DNA from 2 places in the Bacillus sp. P4_D3 genome. Region 2 is predicted to be linked to the other one. Evidence: riboswitches for the same ligand, from Rfam matches in the RefSeq annotation. Region 2 holds a riboswitch; the other holds the start of a gene.
What was found. A riboswitch is a leader RNA that binds a small molecule or an ion and turns the genes downstream of it on or off. The one in region 2 is predicted to bind S-adenosylmethionine.
Positions count from the first base shown of each region.

Region 1: it holds a riboswitch for S-adenosylmethionine, as region 2 does, so the genes downstream of both, AC1DTM_RS11010 (YezD family protein) here and AC1DTM_RS04535 (ABC transporter permease) in region 2, are expected to answer to the same signal.

Region 1 is NZ_JBFUIN010000068.1:2,522-7,004, forward strand. Features, by position in the region: gene AC1DTM_RS10990 (nitrite/sulfite reductase) at 1-574, opposite strand, end outside; gene cysC (adenylyl-sulfate kinase) at 586-1,179, opposite strand; gene sat (sulfate adenylyltransferase) at 1,192-2,328, opposite strand; gene AC1DTM_RS11005 (phosphoadenylyl-sulfate reductase) at 2,368-3,072, opposite strand; gene AC1DTM_RS11010 (YezD family protein) at 3,158-3,301, opposite strand; SAM riboswitch class I at 3,374-3,482, opposite strand; gene lysA (diaminopimelate decarboxylase) at 3,596-4,483, opposite strand, start outside.
Region 2 is NZ_JBFUIN010000013.1:17,003-28,889, forward strand. Features, by position in the region: gene AC1DTM_RS04515 (peptide ABC transporter substrate-binding protein) at 1-436, opposite strand, end outside; gene AC1DTM_RS04520 (ABC transporter ATP-binding protein) at 450-1,223, opposite strand; gene AC1DTM_RS04525 (ABC transporter ATP-binding protein) at 1,220-2,230, opposite strand; gene AC1DTM_RS04530 (ABC transporter permease) at 2,187-3,191, opposite strand; gene AC1DTM_RS04535 (ABC transporter permease) at 3,208-4,125, opposite strand; SAM riboswitch class I at 4,263-4,367, opposite strand; gene AC1DTM_RS04540 (DUF3951 domain-containing protein) at 4,539-4,754, shown strand; gene AC1DTM_RS04545 (hypothetical protein) at 4,773-5,285, opposite strand; gene AC1DTM_RS04550 (hypothetical protein) at 5,551-5,997, shown strand; gene AC1DTM_RS04555 (multidrug effflux MFS transporter) at 6,030-7,289, opposite strand; gene AC1DTM_RS04560 (DUF3981 domain-containing protein) at 7,407-9,125, opposite strand; gene AC1DTM_RS04565 (MFS transporter) at 9,204-9,737, opposite strand; gene AC1DTM_RS04570 (FAD-binding oxidoreductase) at 9,734-11,170, opposite strand; gene AC1DTM_RS04575 (outer membrane protein assembly factor BamD) at 11,288-11,887, opposite strand, start outside.

The DNA of each region.
Region 1 (4,483 bases), on a different contig from region 2:
AATTATAAATGTTAGAACTAATAGACATTTTAAATTTACGTGGTAGATTAGAAAACTCTTCATTATGTTGGAAGTAATCGTATATTTCTTTAACAATCGATGTTGTATCAAATAGTTCATTCGCATCAATTCCAGCAAGTGGATTACCTGTAATATTACGCGTAATATCACCGCATGCCCCCGCTGAAGATAAACCAACTCTCGCTAACCTTTTAAAAATATCCGGAATTTGCCCAATTTCTAACCAATGAAACTGAATCGCCTGTCTTGTCGTAATATCTAACACATCACGCCCATAATCTTCAGCGATGGAAGCTAGCACCTCTGCCTGCGCATTTGTAATAATCCCAGAAGGAATATTGACACGCATCATAAAATAGCCCGCTTCTTTCGGTCGTTGCAAATACAATCCCGCCCATTTAAAGGCGTCCCACTCTTCTTTCGGAATAGATTCAAATCCATTCTCCGCATAGTAAGGAATATCATTAAAGATTTCTAATCCGTCTTTCTCTAATTTCTTTTTCTCTGTTTGATTTAATTTTTCAGTATTAGCCCACACTTTTTCATAACTCATCTTTTATCCCCCTATATGAAACTACGCTCTTGTAAGTACTTCACAATTTGTTCTGCACATTCTTCAATAGAATACTTGTGCGTTTCTACAATTAATTCTTCTCGTTCTGGTTCCTCATACGGTGAATCAATGCCCGTAAACTGCTTAATATCACCTTGTCTCGCTTTTTTATAAAGTCCTTTCGGATCACGTTTCTCACATTCTTCAATCGGACACTTCACAAAGACTTCAATAAATTCATTTGCTGCCAAAAGGTCTCTAACTTGTTTACGATCTACTCGATATGGTGAAATAAACGCTGTAAGGACAACTGTTCCTTCATCTACAAACAACTTCGCCACTTCACCAATACGCCTTATATTTTCCATACGTTCACTTTCAGAAAAACCTAAATCCTTATTTAAACCGTGACGAATGTTATCCCCATCTAATACATAGTTTCCGATATTGTTTTCAAATAGTTTCCGAGCCACCGCATTTGCTACTGTTGATTTACCCGAAGCTGATAAGCCTGTAAACCAAATTACAAAACTATGATGACCATTCTTCACTCTTCTCTCTTCCTTTGAAACAGACGCTGCATGCCAAGTAATATTTGTATCCATCTCGTTCTCTCCCTATTCTGTTACTGCTTCTTTCTTCAAACCTTTAATTAACACTTCCACTACTTCTTTACGGCTAAATGCACTTGGTGGAATCTCTCCATTTCGTAACATTTCTCTTACTTTCGTACCTGACAAAATAACATGGTCCGCTTTCTCGTGTGGGCACGTTTTTGTCGAAGCCATCGCCTCACATTTAACGCAATAAAAACTATGTTCAAAAAATAGCGGCGTAATTCCTAACTCTTCCACCGTAAAGTCAGTAAAGATTTCCTGCGCTTCATATGTTCCGTAATAATTTCCCACTCCAGCGTGATCCCGCCCTACAATAAAATGTGTACAGCCGAAATTTTTTCTTACAAGCGCATGAAATATCGCTTCACGTGGTCCTGCATAACGCATCGCTGCGGGAAATACCCCTAAAAAAACGCGATCTTTTGGATAATAATTTTGCAGTAATACTTCATAACTTTCCATCCTTACATCAGCTGGAATATCATCTGATTTCGTTTCACCAACGAGCGGGTTTAAAAAGAGACCATCTACAATTTCAAGTGCAGATTTTTGAATATATTCATGTGCACGATGTACAGGATTGCGTGTTTGGAAACCAACTACTGTTTTCCATCCCCGTTTTTTAAATTCTTCTCTTGTTTCGATTGGATCTAAATAATAAGAAGCAAACTGATTATTTTCAGAGCGTTGTATTAGAATAATAGCTCCTCCAACGTAAACGTTCGGTCGATCGTACAATTTTTTCACACCTGGATGAGCCTCATCCGTCGTTTTATACACGAGTAACGCTTCTTTTTCTTTATCCGGTACAAAAATATCTTCTATTTGAATAACACCATATACAGTTCCATCTTTAACCAGGTTTACTTCTTCTCCAATTTTCAATCTATCCGCTTCTTCTTCTGTTACTGGTAATGCAATCGGTATACTCCAAACACTACCGTTTACTAAGCGCAGTGTTTCTACAACTGAGTCATAATCTCTCTTCCCTAAAAATCCTGTAAGTGGACTATATCCCCCTATCGCCAGAAGTTCTAAATCACTAAGCGCAATTTTGTCTAGCTCAATTTCTTTTACAATATTCGATATGTCATATGTTTCATCAATACGGTTTACTAATTTATTTGTTGTACTCATCTTTTTATATCCCCTCTTAGCTTTATTTCAAGATTTATCTTATTGAAAATGAAGTCCGCATTCTGTCTTCATTTTCCCAGCCCATCTTCCATCTCTTGAGTCGCCACCATCTCCTACAGGCAATGTACATTTTTCACACCCAATACTTGGATAGCCAACATCATGTAGCGGATTATACGGCAAACTATGTTTGTATACATATCGCCAAACTTCTTTCCAAGTCCAATGAATGAGCGGACAAATTTTAATAGACCGAAAACGATGATCTTGATTCACAAATTTTGTATGCTTACGCGTTTCTGATTGTTCCCTTCTAAGGCCTGATATCCACGCTTTTTCGGCTGCTAATGATTTTTCTAGCGGCAAAATTTTTCTGATCTTACAACAGAGATTCGGATTACTTTCCCATAATTTTTCTCCATGAAGCTTCGCCTGTTCTTCAAGTGTAAGTGCTGGCTGTTTTTCTATAATATTTAATGAAGGAAATCTCTCTCGTACCTTTTTAATTAATTCGTACGTTTCTTGAAAGTGAACATTTGTATCTAAAAATACAACTTTAGCAGATGGATTTACTTGGTTTATAAGATGCAATAAAACCATCCCTTCCACTCCAAAGCTACATGCATATACAATTTCACCTTTATATTCTTTATAAGCCCAACTTAATACTGATAGCGCGCCTTTCGTTTCATCTTCTTCTGAAAATGAAATACCATTTTCTTCCCACGTTTCATACGTCAACATGTTTTTTCCCCCTGTAAAAGCAAAAAGACGGTTTTAATCTATAAAATAGATTAAAACCGCCTCTAGTTTTTCTAGTCAGCGCTTTTTACTTTAAACGGACCTTTTCACTTTTCTCTAATTGAATCACTTTTCCATCTTGCACCACAATTGTAATTGAACCATATTTCATATCAGCAAGCATCGTTTGAATTTTTTCGGACACTTCATCAAAATGTTCCCGTACGCTCACGCAAACAGCCCCCCTTTTTATTCATAAAAAAAAGCTTTCCCATTTCGAAAAGACTGTTCGGTAATATATTTTACCTTATCTTTCAAAATGGATTCCATTTTGCTGGATTTAGCACCTTGCTTTCTATAAGCAGGTTGCCGAGCTTCGTAGGGCCAGTTCCCTCAGCTTCTCTTGATAAGCTTTGTATTTGTATTTTATCATAATTCTGAATTTTTTCAATCCTAGTTTTCCGATATATTTTAATTATTTTATAAAAAAGGAATTGCCCATCCTGAACAACTCCTTTTTTCATATTTAAACAAGTTCTTTAATACGTATGCGATCGTTCCCAATAATATTTTCATATGTTTCACGTTCTACAACAATTTGTGATGTTCCGCCCTTTGCAAAGACTACAGCCGGTCTACGAATACGATTATAATTATTAGCCATCGAGTACCCATATGCCCCTGTACAAGAAATCGCTAGTAAATCAGAAGAAGCAACTTTAGGAAGATTAATATCCCAAATCAGCATATCTCCACTTTCACAACATTTCCCAGCAATCGAAACAAGTTCCTCATTTTCATCATTCCCTCGATTCGCCAACATCGCCTCATAACGTGCTCCATATAGAGCCGGCCTTAAATTATCTGTCATCCCACCATCGACTGAAACATATTTTCTTATGCCTGGAATCTCTTTCACCGCTCCGACTGTATAAATTGTTGTTCCCGCATCACCTACAATACTACGACCTGGTTCAATCCATATTTCTGGAAGCGGGTATTCACATACTGTAAACTGCTCTCTCACCGTACTTGTTACAGCGTGCACATACGTTTCAAGTGTTAACGGTGTATCAGACTCCGTATAACGTATACCGAAACCTCCGCCGACATTTAATACTTTCACCACATAGTTTGTTCGCTCTCTCACTTCTTCTAAAAATTGACGTAGTACTTCAATTGCTCGAACAAAACCAGCCGTTTCGAATATTTGTGATCCGATGTGCGAGTGAATTCCTAGCACATTATAATTTGATTTTTGCAAAGCTAGCTCAATTGCTTGCATCGCTTGACCATTTGAAACACCAAATCCAAACTTCGAATCCTCTTGACCTGTTGTTATATATTCGTGTGTATGTGCCTCTACTCCGGGCGTTACACGGATTAATATGTTCACAAATTTCCCATGTTGCAC
Region 2 (11,887 bases):
ATGCCTCTGCTCCTTTAATAAAATACATTTCTGTCGCATTCATAGAACCTGTTTTCGGGTTTAATAATCGCTTCCATGCGAACTCAAAATCATTTGCTGTAATAGAAGAGCCATCTGACCATTTAATATCTTTCTTTAAATGAATTGTATATTCAGTTCCATCCGCATTTACTTCTTCTTTCTCCGCCAATTCATTTTGATATTTCCCATCACTATCTTGCGTATATAAACTTGAAAACAACTGCCCAATTACATAACCTGACGTGCTATCTGTCGCAATAGCGGAATCAAGTGTATATGGATCACTACTAATATTCGTTACTAATCGATCTCCTTCCCCCTTACCAGCACTTGCCTTTTGCGTCTCTTTCTTACCGCAAGCGACAGAAGTTATTGCTAAAACAGTCATAATGACAAACAGTAAAAACTTCTTCATCCTATATTCTCCTTTAACCTGAAATTTTTGGTGTTGATGCTAATAATGTTTTTGTATAAGAATGTTGTGGATTACGGAATACTTCTTCCGTATTTCCAAATTCAACAAGTTCTCCTTTGTATAAGACAGCCACTTTTTCACATAAATAGTGAACCATCGGTAAATCATGTGCGATAAATAAATATGTATAGCCTTGTTCCTTTTGAATCTTTTGCAGCAAATGTACAATTTGGATTTGCAGTGAAACATCTAATGCTGAAATTGGTTCATCAAGGATTAATACTTCTGGCTCACATAATAGCGCTCTTGCAATGGCAATACGTTGACGTTGTCCACCGCTAAATTCGTGGGGATAACGATCAATATATCGTCTATCTAATCCAACACGCTCTAGTGCATCACCTGCGACTTTATCTTTCAATCCTTTATCGCCTAAACTGAATGAAATATATCCTTCCGTTACGCTATCGCGTACTTTCCAGCGCGGATTTAATGCAGCTGTGGAATCTTGAAAAATAAACTGTACTTTCTGTAAGAAATTCCGCTTATTAGCTGACTTCAGCGTGTGAACAACTTGACCGTTATAATCAATTTCACCAGACGTTGGTTTTTCAATCCCAGCTATGAGCTTACCAAGTGTTGTTTTTCCTGAACCACTTTCTCCGATAATGCCAAGAGTTGTTCCTTTCGGAATAGAAAGTGATATACCTTTTAGCGCCGCAATTTCTTTATTTTTACTTCCATATGTTTTTGTGACTTGTTTTACAGCTATTAAATCTGTCGTCATGAAGCATTCACCTTCTCTTTTGATTTCGCTTTATTATGCTCCAGAATATGCTGCCAGCAATGTGAACTATGCTCCTCAGAATATGTTGTTCTCTCTGGGAAACGATGAATACATTCTTTTATCGCTACTGGACAACGATTCACAAACGGGCACCCAAAACTATTTAACGTTTCAATTGAAGGTGTTGTTCCCTCAATTGCTCTAAGTACCTTTTCTGAATCATCCATATTTGGAATTGCTTGCAATAAGCTTTTCGTGTAAGGATGCTTAGGAGAGCCAATTACTTCCCCTATCGTTCCTTTTTCAACAACACGGCCCCCGTACATAACTACCACCCGGTCAGCTATTTCACGCACAAGTGCCAAATCGTGAGTAATTAATAAAATACTCGTATTTTGTTTTTCTTTTCGCTCTTTTAATAACCCCATAATTTGTTTTTGAATTGTTACATCTAACGCCGTTGTAGGTTCATCTGCAATAACGAGCTTCGGATGACATGCAAACGCAATTGCTAAACAAATACGCTGCCTCATACCTCCGCTCAACTGATACGGATATTGTTCAAAGCGTTTCTCTGCTTCATGTATCCCTAAATCATTTAGTAAGTTAACTGCAATTTCTTTTGCCTCTTTTTTCGATTTCTTTTCATGCTGCACAATTACTTCTGTAATTTGTCTTCCCACCTTCATCGTCGGATTTAAAGATGAAAGCGGGTCTTGAAAGATAAAGGAAATATCTTTCCCGCGAATTTGATTCCATTCTGATTCTTGTAAATCCGTTAATTCCTTTGATTGGAAAGATATATTTCCATCATCAATATGAATCGATTCTTGATTTAAGCCGATAATTGATTGTGCTGTAACACTTTTTCCTGAACCACTTTCTCCAACAAGTGCAACTATTTCACCTTCGTTAATAGAAAAGGAAACATGCTTCACAATTGCTTGCTTACTATTCTCTTTTTCAACGGCCAACGTTACGTTTTCTAAAGATAAGATTTGTGCCATGTTTTTTCTCCTTTCGATTACGTTTTACGATTTTCGGATCAATCGCATCTTGCAAACCATCACCAATCGCATTAAATGCGAACATGATTAGTGCAATCATGATTGCCGGGAAGAAAAGTTGCCACCATTCTCCGCTTAGTAATGTCCCGAGTGCATCGTTCGTCATCGTGCCCCAGCTCGCTGCTGGTGATTGTACTCCAAGTCCGATAAAACTTAAAAATGATTCTGAGAAAATAGCTGCTGGAATTGTAAATGATAAATTTACGATAATAATCCCTGTTAAGTTTGGAATTAAATGCCCATATATAATTTTCATATGAGGTGTACCTAATCGCTCTGCTGCGACAACAAATTCTCTTTGCTTTAAAGACAAGACTTGTGCTCTAATGAGACGTGCCATGCCAATCCATCCCGTTAACGCAAGGGCGATTATAATTGTAAAAAGTCCTGGTTTCATAACGATTAATAGTAAAATAACAATTAATAAATATGGGATACCGTATAACACTTCAATCCCTCTTATAATCCACTCATCAATTAACGTTCCAAGACGATTACGCCCTCTCACATATCCACTAAAACCTCCGATAAGTACACCAAGCCCTATATCAAGAGCTGCCGCTACCAATCCAACTGTTAATGAAATTTTCCCACCAGCCCAAGTACGCGCCCAAATATCTCTCCCTAAATCGTCTGTTCCGAACCAATGCTCACTACTAGGCGGTAAATTAGTTGCTTCTTTTACTTGTTCACTCGCAGTAAATGACGTTAAACTTTCGCCAATAAGCGAGAAAACAATAATTAGTAATAACGTCACTGCCCCTAAAACTGCTATAGGGTTTGATATAAACTTGCGAAACACTTCCTTTTTTCGGCTAATCGTTTGCTGATCTTTATTTATCGTTAATTCTTTTTTCTCTTCATTCGTTAATAACTGGTCATTAATTTCATAAGCCCCCATTTAAACATTCCCCTCCTTACGTAATAGAACGAATACGCGGATCAACAATACGATGAATGATATCTGTAATAAAAATACATACAATTAATAGCGAACTATAGAAAATGGTTGTTCCCATAATTACCGGATAATCTCGGTTAAAAATACTATCTACAAAATATTTTCCTAAACCAGGAATTGAAAAGATTTTTTCAATAATGAAAGTTCCTGTTAAAAGTCCAGCCATTAATGGGCCAACAAATGTAAGTACCGGAACAATTGCATTTCGAAGAGCATGTCTTATAATGATTTTCTTAATTGGTATACCTTTTGCTCTCGCTAGCTTAATATAATCACTCTGCAACACTTCAATCATATTAGAGCGAACAAATCTTGTAATAACTGCGATTGGCCCGAGCGCTAATGCGAAAGAAGGTAATACAGTATGCTCAAACGTTCCCCACGACGCCACTGGTAGTAATTCAAATTGGATGGCGAACACTTGTATAAATAGTGGCGCTAAAATAAAACTAGGAATAGAAATACCGAGAATCGCAAGCAAGCTCACACTATAATCAATCACTTTCCCATGATATAGCGCGGCAAATGTACCTGCGGCAATTCCGACTAACAATGAAATAACAAGTGCTTGTAAACCAATAATTGCCGATGGTCCAAAACCAGTTGTTATAATTTCCGATACACCTTGACCTGTTGATTGAACAGATTCACCAAAATCAAAATGAACTACCCCATCCAAATAAGCAACATACTGATTCCATAACGGTTCATCCAGGTGATACTTAGCTCTCATGTTTTGTATCACTTCTTCAGGAAAGATTTTCGCATCTGACGAAAATGGATCCCCTGGAATAATATGCATAATTAAAAATGTTACTGTCGTAATGACCCATAGCGTAAACACCATAACCGATAGTTTTTTAATAACATACACTTCGATAACCCCCTAAACAAATGAATTTACTTTGTTTTATTGACATATTTGTTCCTATTACTCCTTTTCCACTTCTTAAAACACAAAAAGCCTTGATCTTAAAAAATAAGATCAAGGCTTAATAAAACTATGCCCATCACTTATCTTTCAAGCCTTGCTTGCTGGAATTAGCACGGTGTTCTATTACAGAACCCGCTGCTGAGGTGTCATAGGGCCAGTCCCTCTACCTCTCTGGATAAGTAAATTGCTATATTATTATTTGGTTCAAATTGTATATTTTGAATTATAATTCTGAAAAAATGAAAAGTCAATCTAATTGGATATATTTAGAAAAATCAGTTTTTGATGGCATTATTTCTTAAAATCACTACTTTAACTTATAATAAAGGTAATTACTTTAAAGGAGTTATAAGATGGATCCCTTACTTCTGGCTACTATAGGATTGCCATTAACAATTGTCATACTCGTTATCATTGGTTTCTATAAACTCTTCATTAAAAAGAAACGTATCACTTCTTTTTATACACCCTTCGATAATATTACTGGACAAACAATTTCAGAATTTCACGAAGAGCAGAAGGTATTAGTATGCGAGGATGAAGACGGAGATGGTAAGAAGAAAAAATAACCTTGCGCATGCGCAAGGTTATTTTTTCGTTTCTGTTTGAAAACGTTTATAGTATGTCGATGCTGTTGAAAAATTAATTTCTATATCACGAATCAACGATGAATCTTCTTCTTTAGCTAACTTCTGTAATTTTTTCATCGCTTGTTCTGATTCATTTAAGAAACCAACATACATTTCATGTTCTTGTTCTTTCGACTTCGGTACATGAATTTCTTTACGCATATGATCTATATCTTCTAACATGCCCGTTGTTACATTTTGCACGTCTTCCTTAAATTTAGCATTAGTTATTTCCTTACCGCCCTTTTCTTTTGCCACTTCAAATAACTGTAACGCTTTATTAATTTCCTTGTTCATCTTCGCATCATACTTTTCATGTACCTCACGATACACTTTCGTATCTTCTGTCTGTTCAGTAGATTGCTCTACCTTTTCTTTCGGTTCCTTCGTATCTTTCGTGTCTTTATTTCCATTACATCCCGCTAGAAGGAGCATACCCCCAAGCATTGCAATACCGAAAACCTTCTTCATCTCTTATTCTCCTTTTATCTACATCTACTACGAATTACAGTTTCTCTTATCTCCACTTGTTTTATTATACCGAGAACGTCCTAAATTTTGCACTTAAGATGATCTCTTAATAAATATACACACATTTTTGTCACATTATCGTCACTTTATGCAAGTAACTTCACCACTCTACCTTACAAAACTGTAAGCACACATAGAGAACAAACCATGCTAGACTTACATATGCATAACGCAAGCGTAGTTAAGTTTTTAAGGAGAATCACCTATGTACAATACAATACCTTTTATGGGAGAAGATATTCGTGTCCTTATTCGTGAAAGATCACTTCATATTGAAAACACAGAAAACCTTCGCCGCGTATTAAAAAAGCAACATGCTCCATTTAAGTTAGCCCAATATTTAAAACAACAACATACAAATCAATTTCATACTGTGCTAAATATATCGGATAAATCATTAACAATCGAGATTATCGGTCATGTCTACATTGGAAATTTTGCAGATGTCTTAAAAGAAATTCCACGCATACCGAAGATTGCTCCTATTATCGTTGAGAGGGCATATAGAATTACAGATCATACTGATATTATTGACTGCGGGGAGAAAGAGGTCGACAGTAACCGCTGGGTATGGGATAAACTTGCTTTCTTATATGATGCGATCATGAATAATATGTATGAGTTATTTCAAAGAAATGAAAAAAAGAGCTGATTCAGAGAAATGTTTGAATCAGCTCTTTTTTGTTAAGCCTCTAAATTTTGTTTTTGTTGCAGTTCAAACTGCTGCTCACTTCTTTTTGCCATGAATAAATAGCATAACACAGCACCAATTTCACAAAGAGCTATAACAACACCCATAGGAAGTGCTGTATTACTTCCGCCAATACCTACTAGCGGTGCAACAAGCGCTCCTGAAATGAACTGTAATAAACCTAGTAAAGCTGATGCTGTTCCTGCTGCTTGTTTTTGATTTCTCATCGCTAACGAGAAGCCAGTTGTTGATACAACCCCAACACTTGATACAACGAGAAATAGCGAGCATAAAACACCGATTAGACCTATTCCTAATACGATTGTAAGTAGTAACGATAGACCGCCAACAGCCGCAATAACAATACCGGAAACAAATAATGTCTTCTCATTCACTTTCCCTGCTAAGCGGCCAGTAACTTGGCTAGCAATAATAATACCGATACCGTTAATTGCAAAGAACAAACTAAACTGTTGTGGTGATGCCCCGTATATATTTTGCAACACGAACGGTGAACCAGAAATATAAGCAAACATTGCAGCTGTTACTAATCCTTGCGACAATGCATAACCCATAAATAAACGATCTTTCAGAAGCTTTCCGTATGTCGCCAGCGTTCCCGACAAACCACCTGTCTCTCTTTCTTCAGGAGGTAATGTTTCACGTAATACGAAAGTAGATGATATTAGCATGAATACACTAATTGCTCCAAGAACGATAAAAACGCCGCGCCATGATGTGAACTGTAATAATTGCCCTCCAATAATCGGTGCCAAAATAGGTGCTGCTCCGTTTACTAGCATAAGCAGTGAGAAAAACTTCGTCATTTCAGAACCCGAATACATATCACGTACCATTGCACGTGATATAACGATACCAGCAGATCCTGAAGCACCTTGTAAGAAACGTAAAAGTACTAAACTCCAAATAGATGGTGCAACAGCACAAAGTAAAGAAGAAGCAACATAAATAATAAGAGCGATAATAAGAGGTTTGCGTCTTCCGTAAATGTCACTAATTGAACCAACAAATAACTGTCCCACTGAAAGCCCAAGCAGACAAGCAGTTAATGTAAGCTGCGCAAGGGATGCACTCGTTTGTAAATCATCCGTTAACTTTGGTAAAGAAGGCAAATACATATCAATAGATAATGGCCCAATTGCCGTAAGTGTCCCTAATACAAGAATCATCCATAACCTGTTTGTTTTTACAGGTTTATATACTTCGTGATTAACTTCATTCACTTTTTCCATTCACCCTTTCATATAACTACTTAACCGTAACAATTATAGTTACAACATAAATATACGTCAAGTATACCGTATTTTCCTGTTTAATAATGTAAAAAAAGCGATAGAATCTCTATCGCTTTACTTTTTCAAATTACTATTTGTAAATTTAGATACAGATGCCATCATTTCTCCTGTGTCTAAATATGTGATTTGAATTGGATCTCCTACTTCTGTAAACATTGCATATGGGAATTTCTTCGCCGGTACCATGAATACTTTTTGCTCGTTTTCTAATAGTACGTACACAATCGTATTTTCACCTGATTTTTCTTTATACACACGTTGTACAGTACCTTCTTTTTGCGCTTCTTTCCCATTTGAAGTCGGTCTAAATGAATCACCACTTCCACTCAGCGCATTTTTATAATTCTCAAGTGCTTCTTTTTGCGTTGAACCTGTTGCAAACACTTTTGCATTAGAAGCATATATAACAGTATGAGCACGTACTAATCCCCCGTCATCAATAACCGGTACAATCCAAGAAGGCTTACCATATACGTTATAAATAACCGGCATTGTTCCATGCCATTTCTCTCTCTTAAAGGAATTATCCACTACTTCTGTAGCAGCCGAACCGTCCATAATTCCCTTCACTTCTTTTCCGTTATAGTAATACAACTTTCCTGTACGTGCATCAACTAATGAGTAACCGAGGGCAGAATCTACTCCTTCTTTCGGAGAGGTGAAATCTGTAAAGTAATACAGTTTACCATCCTTTCCGAAGATTGGCGTAACGCCTTCCTTCGTCCCCCACTCAGTCGGAATCTTCATGTCAGTTTGTGAGAATTTCGTATTCCAAAATCCGTGAATATATTTTCCGAAGTACGTATTTAACGTAGATGCTGTTTCATGATTTAATACACCATCAACGAATTTAGGTGCATTCCCTTTATCATATCGTTTCACATCACCTGTTTGTGCATCAACAACGACAACGCCTTCTACTTCAAACCCTGATCTTCCTGAAATAAACTCACCGTATGTCATTGTATAATACGGTTTTCCTTTATCATCAACTTCAAATTTTGGTTTCCCTTTAAAAACTAAATCTGGCTCTGCTTTTCGAACAACACGTTCTAATTTATTACCGAAAAACATGCTTGGTACATACTTCATTTTATATCCAAGATGTAATTTCGCTTCCGCATCAGGATTTGTACCTGACATTGTTACGTAACCTGGAATTGTTTCCGCTTTACGTGCTTTAAAAAATCCCGAAACTTCTATCGGTGCTACATACAAGGCTTCACCATTTACCATTTGTGGCGTTAATTCCCCTAGCTCAAAATAAGCTACTTTCGGAATATCACCAAATACCTTTTTCATTTTATTTTCCGCTGTTTTAGGCGGAACTGTAAACGGTTGGTCATTTTCAGTAAATGGCTCCGAAATATCTTTCTCTACCTTCACGACCGAATCATATTTCTTTTGCGAGATTACTATATCGTGCAAATAACCAAAATAGCCGTAACTTGCGAGTAAAACAAACATTAGAAGTCCTTTTAACGTACCTTCTAATTTCCCTACCTGCTCTTGTGAGAATAAAACAAGCCCAATTAAAATCGCTACTGCAACAGAATAATGAGTAAGAATAGAATCTGCTCGATCATCAATTAGCCAAAAATATTCATAGATTGCAATACCTATCCAAAATAAAACAGGAATAACTAAAATAGATGATTTCTTACCCTTTACAACTTTCTCATTTCCTCCTTTATCCACCGCGCGAATTTTATTACCGCTTCTAGTCCATGGAATCAAAAATAAAGTGAGAATAGCTAAAACTATAAATTTCATCAAAGGCAATGTCCCCTTTTCTTTTGTCTTCTCCATAAGTATAACAAATAAAGGGTAATCAGGTAAAAATGGGTATGATTATATTTTTTTGCTACTTAATACAATTCCACTCACTACATATAAAACTGAAGCAATGTAAAAAATAGTCCCTATCGTAAAGAAATCCACTAGGTAACCAGTTGCAATTATAGCTACTCCGCCACCAATTGATGTCCATACATGGTATTTTCCAATTTCGTAACCAGCTTCCTTATGCGCTACCTTTCGTGCTAACGATGTCTTCTCCGTATTACGCTGCACAGCACCTAAAATACCCATTAAAATTTGGAGAATGTATACATGCCAAACTTCTGTTGCAATAGGGAAACAAAGCATTAATATAGCCATGGACCATGCGTATATAATTAATAACTTTCTATCACCTATCCTATCAGAGGTTCTTCCAACTAACGGATATACTAGAGCTGAAGTTAAGGCAAATAAACCGTACGCCCAGCCAAATTGCGAGAAACTATTTCCAACATTTCGAAGCAATAGTATATAAAAAGGAAATACCATGCTACCCGCCATCATAATAATGCTTTGTGAGGCCACAAATCTTCTATATGTCATTTGCTATACTCCTTATAAAATAAATTCACAAACCTTTCCTCTGGGTCTACTTCCTTCTTTTTCTGAAGGAATTCTTCTATGCGAGGATACGCTTTCTTTAGTTGCTCCTTTTCCGGATAAGAATAATACGGTAAATAATAACTTCCATTATGCTTTAAAGTAACATCAATCATCTTCTGAATGACCACTTTTGTTTTCTTTATTTCATCCTCAGAACGCCCTTGATTAATTAGAAGCACAAGCGCAAACATATCATCTTTCGCATAAGATAGCACCGCATTCTCATTCTTTTCTACATAGCGGATTGTAATGTTAAGAAGGTTTAATTCCTCTTCATTTAAAACGCTTCGCAAATCATCTATATACTCTGCAAAACCATCTATCGGTACAAAGTACTCTTGTAAAACTTCGGTCAAGTTTGGATTATCGTATTCCATAAAAGCACTATCAGATCTCATTACGTTATTTCGAGTTTCGTACTTACCATCTGTACGTTCAAAATAACTTCTTTGTATATCCCAAAATGCGCCCTTTCCCCAGTCACTATAACGTGATAATCCAAGTAAGAATTTCGGCGCAGCTATAATATTTTCTTCTTTTAATTTGCTGTACTCTTTCAACTTCTGTTGATCTTCTGCTAGTACATAATCTGTCACATACATTTCTTTTAAAAATGAATTTGAGGCAACAGAAATACGTGCTAAATGCATACGTATATTCTCGTCCCTTCGCACTTTATTCTTAAAGTATGAAGAGTATTCTTTATAATCTAGTACCTTCGTATGCGTTTCATACAATTCATCGTTTGTTAACTGTAGCGTCACATCTAAAATCACACCAAACAATCCATATCCCCCAATTACATACGGAAACAAATCAGCATTTTCTTCTCTACTTACATTACGCACTGTACCATCTGCCATTAACAATCTGAACGACTCTACTGTATCAATCAATGCTTCATGACGAATATCACGCCCATGTACATTTACACTTAATGAACCACCAACAGTAAAAATATTTTGAGATTGCATCACTTGAACTGCAAGACCATATGGATTGATTTTCTTTTGAATGTCATTCCATGTGACACCGCTTTGCACCCTAATCCTCTTCTTCTCCGGATCGAATTCTAATATTTCATTATACCCTTTCATATCAAGCATCGTACCGTTCGGATAATACGTCTGCCCGCCTTGGCTATGTTGCATACCTGCAATAGAAATCTTCTCTCCAGAAACATTTGCATCTTGCACTAACTTTTTTAATGAACTTTCATCCTCAGCATTTTCAACACGTTTAATTTTCGTTGGAAGCAACTTTCCTACATCGCTCATAATAGGATGTTCTAGTTTCTCTTTATATGTATATATAGAAGTCGCGAGCAACACTGTATATACTACAATGACAACTGCTATCTTTCTTTTTTTCAAATGGCACTCTCCTTTTCTAACGTTCTTCCTCTTCATATTTTACCTATTTTCCTTTAAAAAAGTATTAACAAAAAAGAGAGCGACCCTTTATTTTAGGTCCCTCCCTCATCAAGACTGTTACTTTGCTGCTGGCAGCTGTATTGGCTCAAACTTTTCGTACGATGTATATTTTGCATTCGTAATAATGTGTGCCTTATCCTCACCATTACTACTCATAATCATATCTATCTTCGCTGATTCATATTTAAAATCTTTTGTAATGATATATTCTGCATCCACTTCTTCTATCTTTGCATTTTGTGCTTGTAGCATTTTCTTCTGCGTTTCATCCATGCTAGCTAGCATGCTCTCTGTTTCTTGCCCTTTTAATATAAACTTCAGCTTATATTTATCTCCGCTTTTCTCCATCTTCATTTTATCTAAAACTACTGCTGGCACTTCTAAATTATCTATAATATCTTGAGTGACTTTCATCCCGCCAGCATTTAATTGCTCCTCCGGTACAGATATAACTTCTCCTGTTTTAGGATTTTTCACCTGACCAGCAACTTTACCATCCACAGCATACACTACAACATCTGTACCAGAAACATTCATTTCAGAACGCGAATTCTTTTTCTTTGGCTCTAATTGCATTTTAGCCTTTAGTACATCCATCTCTGTTCCTTCAGCTTTTATCCCTACATCATATGCCATCGTTACATGTTCTTCATTTTT